Regions from separate parts of the Bacillus sp. ISL-77 genome, predicted to be linked through region 3. Evidence: riboswitches for the same ligand, from Rfam matches in the RefSeq annotation. Region 3 holds a riboswitch; each other region holds the start of a gene.
The links. A riboswitch is a leader RNA that binds a small molecule or an ion and turns the genes downstream of it on or off. The one in region 3 is predicted to bind cobalamin.
Positions count from the first base shown of each region.

Region 1: linked by a shared signal. The riboswitch ahead of J7E77_RS12705 (ribonucleoside-diphosphate reductase subunit alpha) and the one ahead of J7E77_RS00970 ((2Fe-2S) ferredoxin domain-containing protein) in region 3 are both predicted to bind cobalamin.
Region 2: linked by a shared signal. The riboswitch ahead of metE (5-methyltetrahydropteroyltriglutamate--homocysteine S-methyltransferase) and the one ahead of J7E77_RS00970 ((2Fe-2S) ferredoxin domain-containing protein) in region 3 are both predicted to bind cobalamin.

Region 1 is NZ_JAGGQY010000033.1:3,809-7,745, forward strand. Features, by position in the region: gene J7E77_RS12700 (bifunctional metallophosphatase/5'-nucleotidase) at 1-1,098, shown strand, start outside; cobalamin riboswitch at 1,248-1,449, shown strand; gene J7E77_RS12705 (ribonucleoside-diphosphate reductase subunit alpha) at 1,581-3,872, shown strand; gene J7E77_RS12710 (ribonucleotide-diphosphate reductase subunit beta) at 3,906-3,937, shown strand, end outside.
Region 2 is NZ_JAGGQY010000027.1:121,058-124,994, forward strand. Features, by position in the region: gene J7E77_RS11070 (outer membrane protein assembly factor BamB family protein) at 1-109, opposite strand, end outside; gene metE (5-methyltetrahydropteroyltriglutamate--homocysteine S-methyltransferase) at 250-2,541, opposite strand; cobalamin riboswitch at 2,801-2,981, opposite strand; gene rlmD (23S rRNA (uracil(1939)-C(5))-methyltransferase RlmD) at 3,376-3,937, opposite strand, start outside.
Region 3 is NZ_JAGGQY010000002.1:181,755-185,691, reverse strand. Features, by position in the region: gene J7E77_RS00975 (VCBS repeat-containing protein) at 1-823, shown strand, start outside; cobalamin riboswitch at 1,115-1,303, shown strand; cobalamin riboswitch at 1,481-1,658, shown strand; gene J7E77_RS00970 ((2Fe-2S) ferredoxin domain-containing protein) at 1,785-2,168, shown strand; gene cobJ (precorrin-3B C(17)-methyltransferase) at 2,222-3,847, shown strand; gene J7E77_RS00960 (sirohydrochlorin chelatase) at 3,908-3,937, shown strand, end outside.

The sequences.
Region 1 (3,937 bases), on a different contig from region 3:
ACGATTCTGCCTCCTTATCAAGTGATCAAAGTAAATGGGATGCCCATTGGTTTTATCGGTGTGGTAACTACTGAGACTCCAACGCTTGTTGTCCCTAGCGGCGTGGCAGGATTAAAATTCACGGATGAAGTAGAAGCAATTAATCAGAATGTAGCGGAGTTGAAAAAACAAGGGGTAAAGTCGATTGTCGTTTTAGCCCATAACCCAGGCACTTCAGGTACAAACGGAGAAAATCCAGCAGGGCAGCTTGTCGATATCGCAAACCGGGTCGACGATGAAGTGGATATCATCTTCGGCGGCCATAACCATGCCTATATGAACGCAACGATTGACAATAAACTAGTTGTTCAATCCTATTCCTATGGAACTGCTTTCTCTGATGTTGATCTTGAGATAGATCCTAAAACAAAGGATATTGTCTCAAAAAGAGCTGAGATTGTAACTACCTTTCAAGAAGGAATCGAGCCCGATCCCGAAATTAAGAAAATGATAGAAGGATATGAAGCAAAAATAGAACCGATAGTTAATCAAGTTGTTGGCTCTTCATCTGAAAGTCTGACGGCCAAGCAAAATGAAAATGGTGAGTCAGTGCTTGGCGATTTCATTGCGGATGCACAAAGGAAAGCGTTGAATACCGAATTAGCCTTTATGAATCCTGGCGGCATTCGAGCCGATATTGATCCTGGCGATATCACCTGGGGAGAAATTTACACGGTACAGCCCTTTAATAATGACCTTGTCAAAATGTCGATGACGGGACAGCAAATCCGAGAATTGCTCAACCAGCAGTGGGGGGCAACAAAAACGAACATGCTGCAGATTTCTGGCTTAAGCTATACTTGGGATCCAAATAAACCAGCAGGGCAAAGGGTAGTGAGCACCAAGCTTCCAGATGGCACGGAAATGGATCCTAATAAACCCTATTCTGTGACAGCGAATATTTTTCTTTCTGGAGGCGGAGATGGATTTACTGTATTTACTCAAGCTAAAAACAAAGAAGTCGGACCCGTTGACCTTGATGCATTAGTTAACTTCAGTAAAGCCCAGCCAAAACCGTTCACTTATGGCATTCAAAATAGAATACAAAGGGTTCAGTGACATCCTTGGTGTTTTAAAAAAAGGTGTCAGGCCAGATAGGTTTCATTTTTATTTAATAATAGACTTGAATTATTTTGGTGACTATACTATTATTTAAATTAATCGATTCACTATATATTGTTTCAATAAATAATAATCAAACTATATATTGTGTTAACCTTAAGAGACGATGCCATTGTGGCTTAATAGGGAATCTGGTGTAAATCCAGAACTGCCCCCGCAACTGTAAATGCTGACGAAATGAGCAAACCACTGTATAAGAAATGTCTAATCTATTAGGTACTTATATGGGAAGGGTTCAAAGTAGGAAGAAGCATGAGTCAGGAGACCTGTCTTTCTTAAGATGTTTCAACTTCTTCGGGGATTGAGAAGATGAACGGTGGCGACAGGAGGCATTGGATTTTTTTATTCCTTTTGTAGTGTATCGTTTCATCCGCTCAATTACCGTTGAGCGGATTTTTTTTATTATAGGGGGAAATGTAATGATAACTAAGGAGATTCAAGCAGAACTTAATTACGTATTAGAATCTATTAATCAAGTTTCAGAAAAATATCAGATAGATACTACGGAGCTTAAAGAGCAAATTAGTAAACTGGATGAAACAGAGGGGGAAGCTAATCACCAAGCCTTATTATATGCTGTGAATCAAATTGCAATAGACCAACCAAATTGGACATTTGTCGCTGCCCGTTTATATCTGAATGAATTATATAGAAAGTCAGCAAAAAATCGAGGCTATAATCGTTCTTTAAAATATGGAGATTTTTATAGATTAATAAAAGAATTGACTGATACCGGGATATATTCTCATAATTTACTTAGCTTATATAGCAAAGATGAAATCGAGCAACTAGCAAAAGAGATAAATCCAGATAAAGATTTATTATTTAATTACATAGGGTTATTTTTACTGGCGGATCGCTATCTGGCTCAAGATCATAATAGAAATGTATATGAACTCCCGCAGGAGAGGTTCATGATTATTGCCATGACGATTATGAAGGATGAAAAGAAGTCCATCCGCTTCCAACTTGTAAAGGAAGCGTATTGGGCACTTAGTAATTTATATATGACGGTTGCTACCCCCACTTTAGCGAATGCAGGCAAAAGCTTTGGTCAGCTTTCCTCCTGCTTTATTGATACAGTAGATGATTCCCTTGATAGCATCTATTTAAATAATTGGGATATTGCTCGACTAAGCAAGGATGGCGGTGGTATAGGGATTTATTATGGTAAAGTTCGTGCCCTTGGTTCCGATATTAAGAAATTCAAAGGAAACTCTTCCGGAATTGTGCCATGGATTAAATTGTTAAATAATACAGCTGTCAGTGTTGATCAGTTAGGTCAACGGCAAGGTGCCATTGCGGTTTACCTAGATTTATTTCATAAAGATATCATGAACGGTTTTCTCGATTTGAAAACCAATAATGGGGATGAACGCCGTAAGGCCCATGACATTTTCACGGGTGTCACGATACCAGACCTATTTATGAAAAAATTAGAAGAGAAAGATGAGGATGGAAGAAGTATTGGGCAGTGGCATACATTTTGTCCCCATCAAGTAAAACAATTTATGGGCTGGAAGGATGAAAAAGGGAACCTTCTCGGACTTGAGGATTTTTATGATGAAACGGATGTTAAATTCTTTACCGAGAAATATGAAGAGGCCGCAGGTAACCCGCTTCTTCCTCGTAAAACCTACCGTGCCATGGATATTATGACACGAATCATGGTTGCTCAATTAGAAACAGGAACACCATACATGTTCTATCGTGATGAAGTAAACAGGCAAAATCCGAATAAGCATGTATTGGGTAAGGGCCGAACTTCTATTTACTGCAGTAATTTATGTACAGAAATTGCTCAAAATATGTCCGCAACGACGATTGTAAACGAATACCAGAATGAAGAGGGCAATATCGTGATAATTCGGAAGCCTGGTGATTTCGTTGTTTGTAATTTATCGTCTATTAATCTGGCAAAAGCAGTCCCTGCAGATGTTTTAGAGCGTTTAATTAGGATCCAAGTAAGAATGCTCGATAACGTGATTGATTTAAATACAATCTCTGTTGGACAGGCTCAACTTACAAATAAAAAGTACAGAGCCGTGGGTCTTGGTACATTTGGATGGCACCACCTACTAGCTCTTAAAGGGATTTACTGGGAGTCTGAAGCAGCGGTAAATTATGCAGATCATCTGTATGAGGACATTGCATTTTATACGATCCGTTCATCAATGGAACTAGCAAAGGAGAAAGGGTCTTATAGTCTATTTAACGATTCAGAATGGCATACAGGAAGTTATTTTGAACGGAAAAATTATCAATCGAAAAGATGGACTGAACTAAAAAGGGATGTCGTTAATAATGGCATTCGGAACGGATGGTTAATGGCTATCGCTCCAAACTCATCCACAGCGAAAATTGGAGGTTCCACTGACGGAATCGATCCTATCTATTCTGTTGAATATGCAGAGGAAAAGAAAAATTTTAAATTTAAAGTTACTGCACCGGATTTAAACCATATCACATATGACTATTATCGTCGCTCGCGACATGAATTAGATCAAGTGTGGAGTATTAAACAGAATGCGGCACGTGGACGCCATATTGATCAGGGCATTAGCTTTAATTTATATGTTAGGCACGATATAAAAGCAAAGGACTTGCTCAACCTGCATATGGAAGCTTGGAAGCAAGGACTAAAGACAACGTACTATGTTAGAAGCACATCTCAAACAGAAATTGACGAATGTGATGCTTGCCATAGCTAACATCTTTTAGAATAGATTGGAGAAGATTATTTTATGGATATTCATTTACCGCTATCAAGAATAAA
Region 2 (3,937 bases), on a different contig from region 3:
CCTTTTGTTTTTCATCCCAAGTAACCTTTGCTCCTACCCTGCTTAACTCTGATATCGGCACATACGTATTGTAAGGGTTATTTCTATAGTAATGATTGAAATACATCATATTTGAACATCACACCTCCATTTTCGTGCACTAATCATTTTATGCACATATACCTACGTGGTGATGTTCAGTTAATTAAACAAACCAAAGAGCCTTTCCAAAAATGGAAAAGGCCCTTAATTTAATTGTTAAGCTTAGATTTAAACAGTTTGTTGTTGCTGCTGGCGTAGTTTCCGAGCGGCTGACACCATATTTTTTAGCGATGCAATGGTTTCTTCTTCATGACGTGTTTTTAAACCACAATCTGGATTCACCCAGAACTGTTCTTTTGAAATAATTTCTAAACTATCGTTTAAAATCGCATTGATTTCTTCTAGACTTGGTACACGTGGACTATGAATATCATACACTCCTAAACCAATACCAAGTTCATATGGATTTTTTTTAAGAGATTGAATCAACTCCCCATGACTTCTAGACGTTTCGATTGAAATCACATCTGCGTCAAGGGCACGAATCGGCTCAATAAAGTCATTAAACTCGCAATAGCACATATGTGTATGGATTTGTGTTTCATTCTTCACACTAGAAGTTGCTAACTTAAAGGCATTTACCCCCCATGCTAAATAATCAGCCCATTTTTCTTTGCGTAATGGCAATCCTTCACGTAATGCCGGTTCATCCACTTGAATAATGGCAATGCCTGCATCTTCTAAAGCTTGAATCTCTTCTCTTAGTGCTAAGGCTAGTTGGTTGGCTACTTGTTCACGTGAAATATCATCGCGGACAAAAGACCAATTTAAGATTGTGATAGGACCTGTTAACATCCCTTTCACATACTTAGACGTTAATTGCTGTGCCGCTTCTACTTCCTTCACGGTCATTGGGGCTGTCCACTCGACGTCACCATAAATAATTGGTGGTTTGACACAACGTGAACCATAGGATACAACCCATGCTTTTTCTGTAAAGGCAAAACCTTCTAGCTTTTCTCCAAAGTACTCAACCATATCCGTCCGCTCAAATTCACCATGCACTAAAACATCCAGTCCTATTTCTTCTTGAATTTGAATCCAACGGGCTGTTTCACTTTTTAGAAACGCTGCATACTCAGCGTCTGTAATTTCCTTTTTACGCCATGCTGTACGTGTCCGTTTTACTTGATCTGACTGAGGGAAGCTGCCAATGGTTGTGGTTGGGTAATCCGGTAAATGTAATGCCTCTTTCTGCAAAGGCTGGCGTTCGTTAAACGTCAATGGACGGGTAAAATGCTCTGGCTTTACTTGTGATACCAGCTCTTTCACACGTGCATTTTTCCTCGCCTTATGCTGCTCTAATGCTTCAGTCGCTATCATACTTTGTGATACGCTCTTATTTCCAGTCCAGTTCTCGTCACGAAAATAGGATGTGATATGTGCTAACTCAACAATTTTCTCATCGGCAAATGACAAAGCATTTGTTAATGTCGCATCTAGACGCGTTTCAGCCTTCGTCGTCACAGGTACATGCTGTAAACTACATGAAGACTGAATCCAAGCTTCTTTTACCCCGCTTAATGATAAAATAGCTTTTGTATTCATTGCTTTTTCAGCCAAATTCGCCCGCCAAATATCACGTCCATTTACGATACCAATTCCTAATACTTTGTCTTGTGGGAACCCGTGTTTTCGAAGTGAAGCCATATTCTCTTCGGCACCATGTATGAAATCAAGACCAATCCCTGCAACAGGTAATTGAGACAGCTCTTCATACGCTGATAGTCCTTCAAAATAGGTTTGCAACATGATTTGTGCAGCCGGTACTTCTTCTGCTAACTGTTTGTAAATTTCTTGCACTAGTTTTACATCATCTGCTGTTAGGGAAAGGGTTAGTGCTGGTTCTTCCACTTGAATCCACTGTGCCCCAGCCTCTACAAGTTGCTGGAATACTTGAGCATATAACGGTAAGAGTTTTAAAATAAACAATGCTTTGGTTTTGGCATCGTATCCTTTCGTTAATTTAACAAAAGTAAAAGGACCGATTATTGTAGGCTTTGTAATAAGACCTAATTCCTCTTTGGCCTCTTCAAAATAATCTAAAATGTAGTTTTTGGTTAATTGTAATGACTTGCCTTCATACTCAGGTACAATGTAGTGATAGTTTGTGTTAAACCACTTTGTCATCTCACAAGCCACAACATGGCTTGCCCCACGGGCCATTTCATAATAAATGGTTAGATCGACTTCACTACCTGTCCACTTATAACGATTTGGGATCAATCCGAACATTGCCGCATGGTCAAGCATACGGTCATAAATGGTAAAATCCCCAACTGTTAGTAACTCTAAGCCTAATGATTGCTGGCGCTTCAAATTATTCAAGCGATTCGTTTTCATCTCGAAAATAAATTGCTCCTCTGATATCGCACCCTTCCAAAAAGATTCTACACAACGTTTCCACTCCCGATTATCACCAATGTACGGGTAACCAATAGCAGTACTTACTAAATTCATTTTACATTCCTCCTGTTTTAAATTTACATATTCCCAAATAGAACAAAAGGCGCTGGAGCTGGATTCAGAGAACTAGTTCACGTTATCCAAAATAAATGATTTGATAATCTCCTATACAACAAAAAAGCCATCTCCACAAAATGGAAATGGCTTTACAATCAAGTTAAAGGTATGCTTATAAAAATATGCATAAACATCGCTGCTCATAACTCGTTTGTCGTACAAATGACTGTCACCACCTATTTCCACGTAGGTATCTGGTGTGTACTAGAATTTGGCAGGTCTCCTGGCTTATCATCATTGCTCCTCACACCTTCCCATCATTTGACAGTGGTATTTGTGATTCACTCCGATTTACAGTTGCGGGACAGCGACGGAATTACACCGTTCTTCCCTTTTAAGCCAAGCCTTAGCTTGGCACCAATTCTTACACGATATGTAATTTTCACTAACTATAGCATATTAATAATATGAAGTACATAATTTTCTGAAAAGTATTCAGCATGATTATATGGTCATATCAAGATGTTGCTGGGTTATACATCCTTTTATTTCTTTTGGTCACTTTGTTTGCTGGGTACTTACCACAAAAAAGCATCAGGGTTTCGAAAAAAGTCCCACCGAATCATGGCAATGATCTTTACGGTTATATTTCTAGTCCATATGCTTATTCCTGTTTGATATTTAAAATCCACATTAATGTATAAAAAATCTGTCAATCCCCGAAGTTTGTATAATTTTGTTAATTATATAAAAGGGCTAGATGCCATTGGCTGGTTTCTCCCAGACAGCATCTAACCCACTATTCATCTTAGTCCCTTTATCCAGTGTGATTTAAAGGTTTTTTAATACAATCTTCGCGACCGCTTCCACATGCGTGGTCATCGGAAACATATCGACCGGCTGCACTTCCACCGTTTTGTATCCTCCGTCCTCCAATATCCGTAAATCTCTTGCTAGGGTGGCTGGATTACACGATACATAAACGACCTTTTTCGGTTTCATCTCAATAATGGTCTGCAGCAAGGCCTCGTCACAGCCTTTGCGCGGCGGGTCAACAACCAAAACATCGGCGACATTACCTTCCTTATACCACTTTGGTATAACAACCTCCGCTTCCCCTGCAGCAAACTCTGTATTCGTCATCTCATTTAACGCTGCATTCCGCTTAGCATCCTCTATTGCCTCTGGAACAACTTCTACGCCGAATACTTTCCTTGCTTTTTGTGCTAAAAATAGAGAAATCGTTCCGATTCCACAGTAAGCATCAATGACGCTTTCTTCACCGCTAAGGTCCGCATATTCAAGCGCCTTATCATATAACACCTTTGTTTGAACAGGGTTTACTTGGTAAAAGGACAGTGCAGAAATGGCAAATTTCACATCCCCGATATAG
Region 3 (3,937 bases):
ATTAACAAATGAAGCACTGCAAACAATTGATCTGGCTTTGTCCTTTCCCAATCCTTATCCTTCAAAGCACAAACTTTTTGAAATACGGGCCGGACTGCAATCAGCTGATTCAAGACAGATAGATACTAATAGTCCAGCCATCGTAACAGTAAAGAGGGGTGATATTGACGGAGACGGGATAAAGGATAATGTTTATCTTACGGCATATAAAACTCCTGATAGTCCATTTTGGAAAGATATCACATTGGTTGTCCAAAATGGGAGAACACATCACTATGATCACATCCATTTTAAAAATAACTCAGGATACAACCCCACACTTTTTCTAGGTGATTTGACAGGAAACAAGGGGGAAGATATTTTAGTGGTTATTGATACCGGAGGAAGCGCCGGCACGGTTTATGCGTATATCTTTTCTTATATGAACGGTCAAATTAGACAAATATTTGATTCAGATGCATTCAATGATTCCTATAAGTACGATGTGACATATGAAAATCAATACAAAGCAAAGGTAATCAGTTATCGTCTCAGAGAAAAGTATATTCTTGACCTTATTTATAAGGGGAAGGAATATTTATCGGAAATCTATAACCCCCAAGGAATATTAAGGGCTCCTATTAATGGGTGGGTGAATCCTTTGTCTGGTTTATACCCGATTGATTTTAACAGGGATAATAGATATGAACTCGAAGCGTATCAAAGGATAGCTGGCAGGTATAATGCGGACAGTCTGGGATATGTACAAACTGTATTGAAATGGAATGGTCAGGAGTTTGGACATGACAGACAGACAGTGGCCACCTTTGGTGGGGAGATGTAACAATTGGACCTTTTAATAAAAGAAATGAACAAATATTTTTTCACCTAACATAAGAGGCCTAATGGAATAATTGTTAATCAAAAATTAGCTAGGGTGTCCTTAAAAATAGGGAACCCTTTTGTAATCAGAAAGGAATAAAAATTTTTAATTTTAAACCATCGTTTTATCGAGCCTTTCAAATCCGATAGCTATGCCGATCCCCTAAAATAATATAAGGGAATTAAAAAAGCACTTGAAATATTCTATTTGTTAGACTAGTATAATTATTATCTCTTAAAATTACATATGAATTTGTTAATTATTAGTTAAGATGCCTTAGGGCTTAATAGGGAATCTGGTGAAAGGCCAGAACTGTCCCCGCAACTGTAAGTGTGGACGAAATAGACAAACCACTGGACCGTTTATTTATTGACGATTCGGGAAGGGTCTAAAGTAGGAAGAAACACAAGTCAGGAGACCTGTCTTAGCTTTTTAAGTTTCGATTTCTTCGGGGGTTGAGAAGATGGAACGTTTGGACAAAAAGGATTATTTATTAACTTTCTTTGTGCTGACGTTTTATCCGTTCAACTAATGTTGAACGGATTTTTTCGTTTTGATGATTCTAAATCATTTTTAATTCTCATAGTTTAGCTTTAGAAGGAACAAGCCTTTTTAACAATTGAATAGATTAGGATAGGTGCACGAATATGTGCTTAATAGGGAAGTACGGTTTAAATCCGTCACGGTACCCGCCACTGTATGGGGAGTTCATTGCAGATGTCACTGAAGGAATTCGGGAAGACGCAATGGAATGATGAACCTAAGTCAGGAGACCTGCCTTTACCTAATAACTTCCATCAACCTACGGGAACATAGGGAGAAGTGCTGAACATACACCGCTATTTTTTTGTGTGTATATATTCTGCACCCCTATGTCATAGGGGTGCTTTTTTTACGTAAAAAACGAAAAGGAGAGTGTGACATGACTACTTGGAATTTACAAGGGACGAAACACCATGTTTTCATTTGCAACGGCAGCAGCTGTATGAGAAAGGGTGGGGAGGAAGCGACACAAGCGATTCGGAATGAAATCACCAATTTAAACTTAGATTCACTCGTACATACAACAAGAACGAGATGCAATGGGAGATGTAAGGACGCTCCCGTTGCTATCGTTTATCCAGACGGGACCTGGTATAAAAACGTGACGCCAGAAGTGGGAGCTACGATTGTAAGGCGTCATCTGGCGGAAGGTCATTGCCTTCAGGAGCATGCGATCTATGAATATTCCGAAGAAGGATTCATACAGCCAGAAGGGTCGGAATGCATCGAAGGAGTACAAAAAGCTGTTAAAGAAAAGATTTAACAGCGGATAGTATCTGGATTCTAGTTTGAAATTTTGGAAGGTGGCGTAATAGTGTGAAAGGCAAATTATTAATTATTGGTTTTGGCCCCGGTGATGAAAAACATATCACCGGACGGGCAAAAGAAGCCATCGAAGAAAGTGATATCATCATCGGCTACAAAACCTACGTTGATTTAATCAAGGGATTAATAGCTGGAAAGCAAATCATCAGCACAGGAATGACAGAAGAAGTGAGCCGGGCCCAGGAGGCAGTGAAACAGGCCGAACTCGGTTACACGGTAGCCGTCATTTCAAGCGGTGATGCCGGTGTATATGGAATGGCAGGACTGGTTTACGAAGTGCTAATCGAAAAAGGCTGGAAAAAAGACTCAGGGGTAGAAGTGGAGGTGGTCCCTGGCATTTCTGCCATCAACTCCTGTGCTTCTTTATTAGGCGCGCCGGTCATGCATGATGCCTGTACGATCAGCTTAAGTGACCATTTGACACCTTGGAGCTTGATCGAGAAACGAATCGAAGCGGCCGCTCAAGCTGATTTTGTGATTGCCTTATATAATCCAAAAAGCGGGAGAAGAACACGACAGATCATGGAAGCACAAAAAATTCTACTAAAATATCGCTCGCCAGAAACCCCTGTAGGATTGGTAAAGAGTGCTTACCGTGATAGTCAAAAGATCGTCTTAACCAATTTACAAGAGATGCTAGATCATGAAATTGGAATGTTAACCACCGTTTTAATTGGCAACTCTTCAACATTTTACTACGACGGCTTGATCATCACTCCGCGCGGTTATCAGCGGAAGTATACATTAAATCAGGCAATACAGCCGTTGAAACCGCATCAACGTTTGCAAAAGGAAGCCGAACCATGGGCACTGGAGCAAACAGAAGAAGTAACACCGGTGCACAAAAAACTAGTCACCCCAACCTCAGTGAAAGAGTCGCCAAGAGAGCTGGCTGAGGAAGCCTTGCAAATGATCCTTGGTGAGAACGATGGCCTATCCCAAGGTTTAATGGTGAAGCAAGACTTTCAATCTATTTTTGAGGTAGCGGTCAGCCCTGGTGTCGCCAATAAAAAATTTACCGCGACTCAGATGGTCATTCTTTCCGAAATTGTCGGAGAAGAAGGTGTCATGGAATACACACAAGACCATTTTATGAAGTTGCAAATTTTAACCTCTAAGCCTGATGAGATTGTTGAAAAACTAGCGGCGGCCAACTTTTTGATTGCTCCTGTTGGTGACGTATTAACCGTAAAAGCCTGTGATTTTTGTGACGGAGAAAAGAAGGATTCCATCCCTTATGCCGATGAGCTGCAGGAAAGACTTGGCGGCATTGAACTCCCCAAAGAATTGAAACTTGGTGTGAATGGCTGCGGTATGGCCTGTTATGGAGCCGTAAAAGAGGATATTGGCATTGTCTACCGTAAGGGAGCGTTTGATTTATTTTTAGGGGCAAAGGTAGCCGGAAGAACGGCACATCCCGGCCAAATCGTAGCGGAAGGAATCGCACCGGACCAAATTGTCGGGGTCATAGAGGGGATTGTTCAAGAGTACAAACAAAAGGCCTATCCAAATGAACGTTTCTATAAATTTTTTAAACGGGTCAAAGAGGTTCAAGGTTTTGTGTACCAGGATATCACACCAAACCTTATAATCGAAGCGGCTGTTTGCGGGGAGTAATGGGAAGAAGTCTAGGTCAATTGGCAGGTAGGCATTTACAAACAAAGGGGAGGAAATATTTTGAAAGCAATTTTATTTGTGGGGCATGGG